DNA from 2 places in the Geobacillus sp. FSL K6-3411 genome. Region 1 is predicted to be linked to the other one. Evidence: a T-box and tRNA genes for the amino acid it is inferred to sense, from the RefSeq annotation. Region 1 holds a T-box; the other holds one or more tRNA genes.

What was found. The T-box of region 1 lies ahead of pheS (phenylalanine--tRNA ligase subunit alpha). A T-box ahead of a tRNA ligase gene usually reads a tRNA of that ligase, here a tRNA-Phe.
Region 2: it encodes a tRNA-Phe, which carries the amino acid that the T-box ahead of pheS (phenylalanine--tRNA ligase subunit alpha) is inferred to sense. The anticodon was not compared.

The regions. Positions count from the first base shown of each region.
Region 1 covers NZ_CP150187.1:2,767,999-2,774,427, reverse strand. Annotated here, with positions in the region: gene NSQ22_RS14125 (M42 family metallopeptidase) at 1-403, shown strand, start outside; gene NSQ22_RS14120 (helix-turn-helix domain-containing protein) at 729-911, opposite strand; gene sspI (small acid-soluble spore protein SspI) at 1,164-1,373, opposite strand; gene msrA (peptide-methionine (S)-S-oxide reductase MsrA) at 1,515-2,039, shown strand; gene NSQ22_RS14105 (RNA methyltransferase) at 2,036-2,791, shown strand; T-box leader at 2,861-3,104, shown strand; gene pheS (phenylalanine--tRNA ligase subunit alpha) at 3,145-4,179, shown strand; gene pheT (phenylalanine--tRNA ligase subunit beta) at 4,201-6,429, shown strand, end outside.
Region 2 covers NZ_CP150187.1:632,530-638,958, reverse strand. Annotated here, with positions in the region: gene NSQ22_RS03265 (phenylalanine--tRNA ligase beta subunit-related protein) at 1-447, shown strand, start outside; tRNA gene NSQ22_RS03260 (tRNA-Glu) at 628-699, opposite strand; tRNA gene NSQ22_RS03255 (tRNA-Ser) at 705-797, opposite strand; tRNA gene NSQ22_RS03250 (tRNA-Asn) at 802-876, opposite strand; tRNA gene NSQ22_RS03245 (tRNA-Ile) at 1,119-1,195, opposite strand; tRNA gene NSQ22_RS03240 (tRNA-Gly) at 1,201-1,271, opposite strand; tRNA gene NSQ22_RS03235 (tRNA-His) at 1,302-1,374, opposite strand; tRNA gene NSQ22_RS03230 (tRNA-Thr) at 1,383-1,458, opposite strand; tRNA gene NSQ22_RS03225 (tRNA-Ser) at 1,489-1,579, opposite strand; tRNA gene NSQ22_RS03220 (tRNA-Ile) at 1,597-1,673, opposite strand; tRNA gene NSQ22_RS03215 (tRNA-Met) at 1,682-1,755, opposite strand; tRNA gene NSQ22_RS03210 (tRNA-Ala) at 1,773-1,848, opposite strand; tRNA gene NSQ22_RS03205 (tRNA-Pro) at 1,858-1,931, opposite strand; tRNA gene NSQ22_RS03200 (tRNA-Arg) at 1,936-2,009, opposite strand; tRNA gene NSQ22_RS03195 (tRNA-Leu) at 2,013-2,098, opposite strand; tRNA gene NSQ22_RS03190 (tRNA-Gly) at 2,106-2,180, opposite strand; tRNA gene NSQ22_RS03185 (tRNA-Lys) at 2,188-2,260, opposite strand; tRNA gene NSQ22_RS03180 (tRNA-Thr) at 2,271-2,343, opposite strand; tRNA gene NSQ22_RS03175 (tRNA-Phe) at 2,357-2,432, opposite strand; tRNA gene NSQ22_RS03170 (tRNA-Asp) at 2,610-2,685, opposite strand; tRNA gene NSQ22_RS03165 (tRNA-Met) at 2,690-2,766, opposite strand; tRNA gene NSQ22_RS03160 (tRNA-Val) at 2,778-2,853, opposite strand; rRNA gene rrf (5S ribosomal RNA) at 2,863-2,979, opposite strand; rRNA gene NSQ22_RS03150 (23S ribosomal RNA) at 3,261-6,189, opposite strand.

The sequences.
Region 1 (6,429 bases):
TCAACCGGACATCGCTTTTGCCGTTGACGTCGGCGTGGCAGGCGATACGCCAGGTGTCTCGGAAAAAGAAGCGATGGGCAAGCTCGGCGCCGGCCCGCACATTGTCCTATACGATGCAACGATGGTGTCGCATCGCGGTTTGCGCGAATTTGTCATCGAAGTGGCGGAAGAGCTGAACATTCCGTATCACTTTGACGCCATGCCAGGCGGCGGCACGGACGCGGGGGCGATTCATTTAACCGGCAGCGGTGTCCCGTCACTGACGATTGCCATTCCAACCCGCTACATCCATTCGCATGCTTCCATTTTGCATCGCGATGACTATGAAAACACGGTCAAGCTATTAGTTGAAGTCATTAAACGGCTTGATGCTGATAAAGTGAACCAAATTACATTTGAATAACGAGCGTAAGGAGGTTGCCTGAAAAGGCAGCCTCTTTTAACGAAAAGGATTTGCGTATATACAGAAGGAAACAGGTGTCCCGAACGTTTTGGGACACCTTCTTCTTGGTAGAAACAGCGCTACTTATTGTGCTGGTTTGTATGCGGCGCTTGTTATCCAATTTCTTGATTGGTCAACATGTTGTGACCGTTTTTCGCTTTGCCGGCGGATGTATTCCAACCCGCTTTTGCATTGACGGCAGTAAAACGGTCTCACTAGTTGAGCCGTGCCTCAGGGCAGTTATTTTAGTAAGCAGAGGGATATGATTGGCCGAAAGAGAGTTGAACTACTCACCGCTTAACCGCCTTACAGTTTGTTTGAAGTGGGAGATTCCTGCGAACACTGAGGGATCCCTCAGACTAATAGCTATTTTTTCTTTTTGCTTGTTCAAAAAGAAGTTAAGGACGAATCGAGAACAACCAAATGTTTTGTTTGGATAGATTCTAAATGGATATGCTTTGTTTACCAGCAGTGTTTTTCCCCTTCCAATTTGTTATGATTACCTATTATATCAAAATGGAAAAGCCGCCCTAGTCGGGCGGGCTTTTTTCGTTGAGGCGAGGTGTTGGGGGGTGGCGCTGTTTAGAAGGCGTGCGATGAAACAGAGCATGTAGCTTCATAGTAGGCGTTCTCAAGTTGAAATACGTTTCCCTTTTCCCATAGTCATTGTGTTTCATCAGCCTTCTAGGCGGGAAGGGTGGACCGCAGCGCCAGCGACTGCTTACTGTTTGACTGCTTGCTCGAGCGTGGAGAGCATCATGTCTTTTTGCTGCTCATTGGCGTTTGTCCAAATGGCTTCAAAGAGGACGCCAAGGCCGGGCAAATACTTTTCCTCACCACGTTGAATCGCGTCTTCAATCGTATTTTCGAGCTGGTCTTTCGAATTGTTTGCGACATTGTGCATAATCGCATGGCGAAGATTTAAATTCATTGTCATCACCTCGTTTGCCGTTGTTGTACAACGTTATCGTTTGCCAATGGCAGCAGATTTATACATCGGTGGTTCACGTCTATGGTATAATGGGGAGCAAATATCAAAATGAAGAAACTTGACGTATGAGGTGACGACACAATGGAAAAAGCGACATTCGCTGGAGGTTGCTTTTGGTGCATGGTGACGCCGTTTGAAGAGCTGGACGGCATTTACGGCATCGTCTCTGGCTATACGGGTGGGCATGTTGAAAATCCGACGTATGAGCAAGTGAAAACAGGGACGACCGGCCATTATGAAGCGGTGCAAATCACGTTTGACCCGGACGTGTTCCCATATGAGCGGCTTTTAGAGCTGTATTGGTGCCAAATTGACCCGACCGATGACGGCGGTCAGTTTCATGACCGTGGACCGCAATACCGGACGGCGATTTTTTACCATAACGAAACACAGCGCCGGCTCGCTGAGCAGTCAAAGCGGGCGTTAGAAGAAAGTGGGCGTTTCTCAAAGCCGATTGTGACAAAAATTTTGCCAGCTACAACGTTTTACCCGGCGGAAGAGCACCATCAAAACTACCATAAGAAAAATCCGGAGCATTACAAGCAAGATCGTGCCGCTTCCGGGCGCGACGAGTTTATCGCCAAACATTGGGGGGCGAAGCGGTGAAGCGGATCGAATCGCCGAAAAATGCACGTGTAAAGCATTGGAAAAAGTTATTGACGAAAAAAGGACGCGAGGAAACCGGGTGCTTTTTGCTAGAAGGATTTCATCTCGTTGAAGAGGCAGTCAAAAGCCAAGCGCCGCTTGTCGAGTTGATTGTGGATGAACGGACGACGATCCCGCCCGGCTGGGACGTCAGCGATGTTCCGGTAGTGATCGTGACCGAGACGGTGATGAAGGCGATCAGCAGCACGGAAACGCCGCAAGGGATCGCTGCCATCTGTCGTCAGCGGCCGCATGAGCTTACAGGTGTGAAAACGGCGTTGCTCATTGATGCCGTGCAAGACCCAGGCAATCTTGGCACAATGATTCGCACTGCCGACGCAGCCGGCATTGATGCTGTCATTTTAGGAGAAGGATGTGCTGACTTGTACAATCCGAAAGTGATCCGCGCAACCCAAGGGTCGTTGTTTCATCTTCCGGTTGTCAAAGGCGATGTGGCAGAATGGATCACGCGCTTGAAAGAGCAAGGTGTTCCAGTGTACGGCACCGCCTTGGAGAATGCGGTCGACTACCGTGCCATCCCGCAATCATCCTCATTTGCGCTTTTAGTTGGCAATGAAGGAAGCGGCGTCCGGCGCGAGCTGCTCAAGATGACAACGGAAAATGTCTACATTCCGATTTACGGCCAAGCCGAGTCACTCAACGTTGCCGTTGCAGCTGGAATTTTACTTTACTCCTTGCAGACGGCGCAGTAAAAAATTTCTGACTTACCTTGCCTTTGTCTCTTGGTTTGCGTATAATGAATAGCGACATTTCCCATATCGATAACAACGATGACGGAGAAGAGTAGCTTGCTGCTCGCCATCCAGGGAGAAAACGCCATAGACTGGGAGCGTTTTTATGGCCGACGCAAGTGAAGTTCACCTCCCGAGTTGACACCGGGACCATCCTCTCAGGCAGGATGTAAAGGTGATCCGGCTTCGGGCCGTTATAGCAATGAAGGGAACAGTGCGTCTTCGTTTGCGCTGTTAACAAGGGTGGTACCGCGAGCAACAACTCGTCCCTTATGAGGGACGGGTTTTTTTATTTTGTTAGAGGAGGGATTGGCGTGAAAGAACGGTTGCATGAGCTTGAACGAGAAGCGCTTGAAAAAATTGAACAAGCTGGCGATTTAAAAGCGCTCAACGATGTGCGTGTCGCCTATTTAGGCAAAAAAGGGCCGATTACCGAAGTGCTGCGCGGCATGGGAGCATTGCCGCCAGAAGAGCGTCCGAAAATTGGTGCGCTTGCCAATGAGGTAAGAGAGGCGATCCAAAAGGCGCTCGAAGCAAAACAAACGAAACTGGAAGAAGAAGAAGTCGAGCGGAAGTTGGCGGCTGAAGCGATCGATGTGACGCTTCCGGGCCGTCCGGTGAAACTGGGGAATCCTCATCCGCTGACGCGCGTCATCGAGGAAATTGAAGATTTGTTTATCGGCATGGGCTATACGGTCGCCGAAGGTCCGGAAGTCGAGACCGATTATTACAATTTTGAGGCGCTCAATTTGCCGAAAGGACACCCGGCCCGCGATATGCAAGATTCGTTTTATATTACGGAAGAAATTCTGCTTCGCACCCACACGTCGCCGATGCAGGCACGGACGATGGAAAAACATCGCGGGCGCGGTCCGGTAAAAATCATTTGCCCGGGGAAAGTGTATCGCCGCGATACCGATGATGCGACCCATTCACATCAGTTTACGCAAATTGAAGGATTGGTTGTTGACCGCAACATCCGGATGAGCGATTTAAAAGGGACGCTGCGCGAATTTGCCCGCAAGCTGTTCGGTGAAGGGCGCGACATCCGTTTTCGTCCGAGCTTTTTCCCGTTTACCGAGCCTTCAGTCGAGGTCGATGTGTCCTGCTTCCGCTGCGAAGGGCACGGCTGCAGCGTTTGCAAAGGTACGGGCTGGATTGAAATTTTAGGCGCTGGCATGGTGCACCCGAACGTGCTTGAGATGGCCGGCTTTGATTCGAAAACGTATACCGGATTTGCGTTCGGCATGGGGCCGGAGCGGATCGCGATGTTGAAATACGGCATTGATGACATCCGCCATTTCTATCAGAACGATCTTCGTTTCTTGCAACAATTTTTGCGTGTCTAAAAGAAAAAGGAGGAGTTGGGAATGCTCGTTTCTTATCGTTGGCTAGGCGAATACGTCGATTTGACGGGCGTGACGGCGGAACAACTCGCTGATCGCATTACAAAAAGTGGCATTGAAGTCGAGCGGGTTGAAGCGCTTGAGCGGGGAATGAAAGGAGTCGTCATCGGCCATGTGCTCGAATGCGAGCCACACCCAAACGCCGATAAACTGCGGAAATGTCTTGTTGATCTTGGCGAAGGAGAGCCGGTGCAAATCATTTGCGGCGCCCCGAACGTCGCCAAGGGGCAAAAAGTTGCTGTAGCGAAAGTTGGGGCGAGACTGCCGGGCAATTTTAAAATCAAACGGGCGAAGCTGCGCGGCGAAGAGTCGAACGGCATGATTTGCTCGCTCCAAGAACTCGGTGTTGAAACAAAAGTCGTGCCGAAAGAATACGCCGAAGGCATTTTCGTCTTCCCAAGCGACGCGCCGGTCGGCGCTGATGCGCTTGAATGGCTCGGCTTGCACGATGAAGTGCTCGAACTCGCCTTGACGCCGAATCGCGCCGATTGCTTAAGCATGCTTGGCGTTGCCTACGAAGTCGCTGCGATTCTCGGCCGCGATGTGAAGTTGCCGGAAACGGCGGTGAACGAAAATGAAGAAAGCGTCCATGACTACATTTCTGTCCGTGTCGAGGCGCCGGAAGACAATCCGCTGTACGCCGGACGGATCGTGAAAAACGTCCAAATCGGCCCGTCGCCGCTTTGGATGCAAGCGCGCTTGATGGCGGCCGGCATTCGTCCACACAACAATGTTGTCGATATCACCAACTACATTTTGCTTGAGTACGGCCAGCCGCTTCACGCGTTTGACTACGACCGTCTCGGTTCGAAGGAGATCGTCGTTCGTCGTGCCAAGGCGGGAGAAATGATCGTGACGCTTGACGATGTCGAGCGGAAGCTGACTGAAGATCATCTCGTCATCACAAACGGCCGTGAGCCGGTCGCCTTAGCCGGTGTGATGGGCGGAGCGAACTCGGAAGTGCAGGATGACACGAAAACAGTGTTCATCGAAGCCGCGTATTTTACGAGCCCGGTCATCCGCCAGGCGGTGAAAGACCACGGGTTGCGCAGCGAAGCGAGCACCCGGTTTGAAAAAGGGATTGATCCGGCGCGGACGAAAGAAGCGCTCGAGCGCGCTGCTGCTTTGATGGCAGAATACGCCGGCGGCGAGGTCGTCAGCGGTATCGTGGAAGCTAATACATGGAAAGAAGAGCCGGTTGTTGTAACGGTGGCGCTGGAACGCATCAACGGCGTCCTCGGCACAGCGATGACGAAAGAGGAAGTAGCTGGCATTCTTTCAAACTTGCAATTCTCGTTTACGGAAGATAATGGAACGTTTACAATCCATGTTCCATCGCGCCGCCGCGATATTACGATCGAAGAAGATATTATCGAGGAAGTCGCCCGTTTGTATGGCTACGACCATTTGCCAGCGACTTTGCCGGTGGCCGAAGCAAAACCGGGCGAGTTGACACCGTACCAAGCGAAACGCCGCCGTGTCCGCCGCTATTTCGAAGGCGCGGGCTTGTTCCAGGCGATCACGTATTCGCTTACTAGTCCGGACAAAGCGACGCGGTTTGCTTTGGAGACAACCGAACCAGTCCGCTTGGCGTTGCCGATGAGTGAGGAGCGGAGCGTTCTCCGGCAAAGCTTGGTGCCGCATTTGCTCGAAGCGGCGAGCTACAACCGTGCCCGCCAAGTTGAGAACGTCGCGCTATATGAAATCGGCTCTGTCTATTTGTCCAAGGGGGAAAACGTCCAACCGGCGGAAAAAGAACGGCTCGCCGGCGTCATCACCGGTTTATGGCATGCCCACCTTTGGCAAGGAGAGAAAAAAGCAGCTGATTTCTATGTTGCAAAAGGCGTGCTTGACGGCTTGTTCGCCCTGCTTGGGCTGTCTGATCGCATCAGCTACCGTCCGGCGAAGCGTGCTGATTTGCATCCGGGGCGGACGGCGGAGATTGTGCTTGACGGCAAAGAGATCGGCTTTGTCGGCCAGCTCCATCCGGCTGTACAAAAAGAGTACGATTTGAAAGAAACGTATGTCTTTGAACTCGCCTTCGCTGAGCTACTGAATACAGAAGGCGAAACGATCCGTTACGAGTCGATTCCGCGCTTCCCGTCAGTCGTGCGCGACATCGCTTTAGTCGTCGACGACAATGTCGAAGCAGGTGCTCTCAAGCAGGCGATCGCCGAAGCGGGGAACCCGCTA
Region 2 (6,429 bases), 1.5 Mb from region 1:
GATCCAGGGCGTTACCGACCCTCAAGTGAAAGCTTATACCGTCGTATCCAGAAAAAAAACTTTGTTCCATCGATCCATTCAGCAGTCGATGTAAACAACTTCTTTTCGCTCTATTATAAAATACCACTCGGCATTTACGATCTTGATTGTATCCAAGGATCCGTGATGATTACCGTAGGTACAGAACAAGATGAATACATAGCTCTAAATGGACGCACCGTCAACTTTGCGAATAAACTCGTCAGCAAAGATGAACACGGTCCGTTCGGCAGCCCAATCGTCGATTCCAAACGCACAGCGGTGACAAAAGGAACGAAAAACGCTTTGCAAATCGTTTATTTTCTTCCATCGATTCCTGAAGATGTTGCCAATCGCCAACTTCAGGCTATTCAAACGATGTTTACGCAAATCCATGGCGGTGAGGCCGACGCACAATTGCTAGTATAATAAAAAAACGCAATGCCTCGTTCTATGACGAAACGAAACACTGCGTTGTCCCCAATATTTTATTTAAAACTTAACGAAACTCATTATAACAAAACAGTACGTACATGGCAAGAAAAAACGCAAAAATCGACAAAATTCGTCGTATAAAAGGGGCACCAGAATATCTGGTGCCAACAACGATGACCCGTACGGGATTCGAACCCGTGTTACCGCCGTGAAAGGGCGGTGTCTTAACCACTTGACCAACGGGCCAATCATGGCGGAGAAGGCGGGATTTGAACCCGCGCGCCGCAAAACTGCGACCTAACGGTTTAGCAAACCGTCCCCTTCAGCCACTTGGGTACTTCTCCATAATGGCTCCGCAAGTAGGATTCGAACCTACGACCTACCGGTTAACAGCCGGTTGCTCTACCGCTGAGCTATTGCGGAATAACTAAGAAACATTCTTCCAAATCTACTTCGTCTCTTCCTCTACTAGCTGATTCAGCTTATTCGAGGATGTTTATGCTCAGTGTCCCTTCCTCTACTAGCCAATTCAAAGAAGCTGAATGCGTCGGGACAACTCGTAGCCTATTCGATGAAGTAAGGGCTCGTCGCTGAGCTATTGCGGAATAATCAAGAAATGCTCGATTAGTATTATATCGAATCATCTGACAATATGCAATGGAAAATGGTGGGCCTAAGTGGACTTGAACCACCGACCTCACGCTTATCAGGCGTGCGCTCTGACCAGCTGAGCTATAGGCCCATAAAAGCGGGTGATGGGAATCGAACCCACGACATCAGCTTGGAAGGCTGAGGTTTTACCACTAAACTACACCCGCAACAAATATAAATTAAGGAAGAAGAGAAAGGGCGACTAGTGGGAATCGAACCCACGCATGCCAGAGCCACAATCTGGTGCGTTAACCACTTCGCCATAGCCGCCACATTGATGGTGCCGGCTGCAGGACTTGAACCCGCAACCTACTGATTACAAGTCAGTTGCTCTACCAATTGAGCTAAGCCGGCATGATGTAAATTTATTCATGGATAAATGGATGGCGGAGGAGGAGGGATTCGAACCCCCGCGCGCCTTGCGACGCCTCTCGGTTTTCAAGACCGACCCCTTCAACCACTTGGGTACTCCTCCAAAAAGTAACGTAATAATGGTGGACCTTGTAGGACTCGAACCTACGACCGGACGGTTATGAGCCGTCTGCTCTAACCAGCTGAGCTAAAGGTCCGATAATAATGGCGGTGGAGGGGATCGAACCCCCGACCTCACGGGTATGAACCGTACGCTCTAGCCAGCTGAGCTACACCGCCAAATTTATATATTTGAATGGTGGAGCCTATCGGGATCGAACCGATGACCTCCTGCGTGCAAAGCAGGCGCTCTCCCAGCTGAGCTAAGGCCCCACAGGAAAATCGGGAAGACAGGATTTGAACCTGCGACCTCACGGACCCGAACCGTGTGCTCTACCAAGCTGAGCTACTTCCCGTCAACGCGCTCGAGAGGATTCGAACCCCTAACCTTCTGATCCGTAGTCAGATGCTCTATCCAATTGAGCTACGAGCGCAAGTGCCGAGGGCCGGACTCGAACCGGCACGGTAGTTACCTACCCCAGGATTTTAAGTCCTGTGCGTCTGCCAATTCCGCCACCCCGGCAAACGAGTGGAGCGGAAGACGGGGTTCGAACCCGCGACCCCCACCTTGGCAAGGTGGTGTTCTACCACTGAACTACTTCCGCATTGTGATGAGCCATGGAGGACTCGAACCTCCGACCCTCTGATTAAAAGTCAGATGCTCTACCTACTGAGCTAATGGCTCATATGAAGGATGCCGGCTGCAGGACTTGAACCCGCAACCTACTGATTACAAGTCAGTTGCTCTACCAATTGAGCTAAGCCGGCATATCCACAATGATGGTGGCTCGGGACGGAATCGAACCGCCGACACAAGGATTTTCAGTCCTTTGCTCTACCGACTGAGCTACCGAGCCATATGTTATTTTCTACCTAGTTCATTGAATTACCCTGTGCCTCTTCCTCTACTAGCCGATTCGAGGAAGTATGATGCGTCGAGGCAACTCGCAGCAAATTCGATGATGCTGATGCTCGTCTCTACCGACTGAGCTACCGAGCCGCATGTGATTTTTTATTTCATAGTTTTGAAATGATGGCGGTCCCGACGGGACTCGAACCCGCGATCTCCTGCGTGACAGGCAGGCATGTTAACCACTACACTACGGGACCATTTTGGTTGCGGGGGCAGGATTTGAACCTGCGACCTTCGGGTTATGAGCCCGACGAGCTACCGGACTGCTCCACCCCGCGACGATTGAAAGTGGTGGAGGATGACGGGATCGAACCGCCGACCCCTTGCTTGTAAGGCAAGTGCTCTCCCAGCTGAGCTAATCCTCCATTTATCATGCCTAGCAGCGACCTACTCTTGCAGGGGCGCTGGCCCCAACTACCATCGGCGCTGGAGAGCTTAACTTCCGTGTTCGGGATGGGAACGGGTGTTTCCTCTCCGCTATCACCACTAGGCAACAACAGACAAGTATTATTATAATGAAAAACAGCTTATTGTCAAGCTTTTTTTCATTCCTTCAAAACTAGATAACCGTTTTTGGGGGAAGAAGCCTCCGCTTTTCGTACTGTCTAGCTCCGGCCGCCATCGGCTCGCGACGCTTCGGTCCTGCTGTGGCGGCGACACATTGCATACGCTCCTGTGGCACCACCCACGCAGAACCAAGCTTTGCTTGGTTCGAGCCTCCTCGCAGGCCCTCCAGCACGTCTCGCCGATAGGCGGGCGGCCTCCGCTTTTCTAGGTTAAGCCCTCGATCGATTAGTATCCGTCAGCTCCACGTGTCGCCACGCTTCCACCTCGGACCTATCAACCTCGTCATCTTCGAGGGATCTTACTCGCTTAACGCGATGGGAAATCTCATCTTGAGGGGGGCTTCACGCTTAGATGCTTTCAGCGCTTATCCCTTCCGCACATAGCTACCCAGCGGTGCCCCTGGCGGGACAACTGGTACACCAGCGGTGCGTCCATCCCGGTCCTCTCGTACTAAGGACAGCTCCTCTCAAATTTCCTACGCCCACGACGGATAGGGACCGAACTGTCTCACGACGTTCTGAACCCAGCTCGCGTACCGCTTTAATGGGCGAACAGCCCAACCCTTGGGACCGACTACAGCCCCAGGATGCGATGAGCCGACATCGAGGTGCCAAACCTCCCCGTCGATGTGGACTCTTGGGGGAGATCAGCCTGTTATCCCCGGGGTAGCTTTTATCCGTTGAGCGATGGCCCTTCCATGCGGAACCACCGGATCACTAAGCCCGACTTTCGTCCCTGCTCGACCTGTCCGTCTCGCAGTCAAGCTCCCTTGTGCCTTTGCACTCTCCGAATGATTTCCAACCATTCTGAGGGAACCTTTGGGCGCCTCCGTTACCTTTTGGGAGGCGACCGCCCCAGTCAAACTGCCCACCTGACACTGTCTCCCACCCCGATAAGGGGTGCGGGTTAGAATTTCAATACCGCCAGGGTGGTATCCCACCGACGCCTCCACCGAAGCTGGCGCTCCGGCTTCCCTGGCTCCCACCTATCCTGTACAAGCGATACCAAAATTCCATATCAGGCTGCAGTAAAGCTCCACGGGGTCTTTCCGTCCTGTCGCGGGTAACCTGCATCTTCACAGGTAGTATAATTTCACCGGGTCTCTCGTTGAGACAGTGCCCAAGTCGTTACACCTTTCGTGCGGGTCGGAACTTACCCGACAAGGAATTTCGCTACCTTAGGACCGTTATAGTTACGGCCGCCGTTTACTGGGGCTTCGGTTCGCACCTTCGCTTGCGCTAAGCGCTCCCCTTAACCTTCCAGCACCGGGCAGGTGTCAGCCCCTATACTTCGCCTTTCGGCTTCGCAGAGACCTGTGTTTTTGATAAACAGTCGCTTGGGCCTTTTCACTGCGGCTCTTCGGGGCTCATCACCCCAAAGAGCACCCCTTCTCCCGAAGTTACGGGGTCATTTTGCCGAGTTCCTTAACGAGAGTTCTCCCGCGCGCCTTAGGATTCTCTCCTCGCCTACCTGTGTCGGTTTGCGGTACGGGCACCTCTTCCCTCGCTAGAGGCTTTTCTTGGCAGTGTGGAATCAGGGACTTCCGGATCAAATCCGTCGCCATCACAGCTCAGCCTTTACGGCCAGCGGATTTGCCTACTGGCCAGCCTTACTGCTTGGACAGGCTCTTCCAGCCGCCTGCTCACCCTATCCTCCTGCGTCCCCCCATCGCTCAAACGGGAAGGAGGTGGTACAGGAATCTCAACCTGTTGTCCATCACCTACGCCTTTCGGCCTCGGCTTAGGTCCCGACTAACCCTGAGCGGACGAACCTTCCTCAGGAACCCTTAGGCTTTCGGCGCAGAGGATTCTCACCTCTGTTTTCGCTACTCATACCGGCATTCTCACTTCTAAGCGCTCCACCAGTCCTTCCGGTCTGGCTTCGATGCCCTTAGAACGCTCCCCTACCGATGACCAACGGTCATCCCGCAGCTTCGGCGGCACGTTTAGCCCCGGTACATTTTCGGCGCAGAGTCACTCGACCAGTGAGCTATTACGCACTCTTTAAATGGTGGCTGCTTCTAAGCCAACATCCTGGTTGTCTTCGCAACTCCACATCCTTTTCCACTGAACGTGCACTTGGGGGCCTTAGCTGGCGATCTGGGCTGTTTCCCTCTTGACCACGGATCTTATCACTCGTAGTCTGACTCCCAAGGATAAGTCATTGGCATTCGGAGTTTGACTGGGTTCGGTAACCCGATGAGGGCCCCTAGCCCAATCAGTGCTCTACCTCCAAGACTCTCACCTTGAGGCTAGCCCTAAAGCTATTTCGGGGAGAACCAGCTATCTCCAAGTTCGATTGGCATTTCACCCCTACCCACACCTCATCCCCGCACTTTTCAACGTACGTGGGTTCGGGCCTCCAGCCGGTGTTACCCGGCCTTCACCCTGGACATGGGTAGATCACCTGGTTTCGGGTCGACGACGACGTACTCAAACGCCCTATTCAGACTCGCTTTCGCTGCGGCTCCGCCTCTTCGGCTTAACCTCGCACGCCATCGTCACTCGCCGGTTCATTCTACAAAAGGCACGCCATCACCCATGAACGGGCTCTGACTACTTGTAGGCACACGGTTTCAGGTTCTCTTTCACTCCCCTTCCGGGGTGCTTTTCACCTTTCCCTCACGGTACTGGTTCACTATCGGTCACTAGGGAGTATTTAGCCTTGGGAGATGGTCCTCCCTGCTTCCGACGGGATTTCCCGTGTCCCGCCGTACTCAGGAGCCGCTCGGGAGGGAACGAAGTTTCGACTACAGGGCTGTCACCTTCTCTGGCCGGCCGTTCCAGACCGGTTCGTCTACCCCGTTCCTTTCTCACTCCCATCTGAGCGGTCCTACAACCCCAAGAGGCACGCCTCTTGGTTTGGGCTGTTCCCGTTTCGCTCGCCGCTACTCAGGGAATCGCATTTGCTTTCTTCTCCTCCGGGTACTAAGATGTTTCAGTTCCCCGGGTGTGCCCTCCATGCCCTATGGATTCAGGCATGGATCCTGCCCCATTACGGGCAGGGGGTTTCCCCATTCGGACATCTCCGGATCAACGCTTGCTTACAGCTCCCCGAAGCGTTTCGGCGTTTGCCCCGTCCTTCATCGGCTCCTAGTGCCAAGGCATCCACCGTGCGCCCTTTCTAGCTTAACCTACAGCGCGTTTCGGCTTCTTCCTTATTGTCTAGCTTCGGCGCCTAGCTCTCTTCCGCCAAATAACCTTCCCCCTTGGGGTGCAAGCACCCCTGCGGGTGAAGAACATTTGGCTTCGAGAACTGACCGCGGCACCTCAGCTTTTCCGGTTATCTAGTTTTCAAGGAACGATTCGAAGGAATTTTCATTCCTTCAAAACTGAACGAAACAAAAGCACGATTTGTTAATGATTGGCCATTAA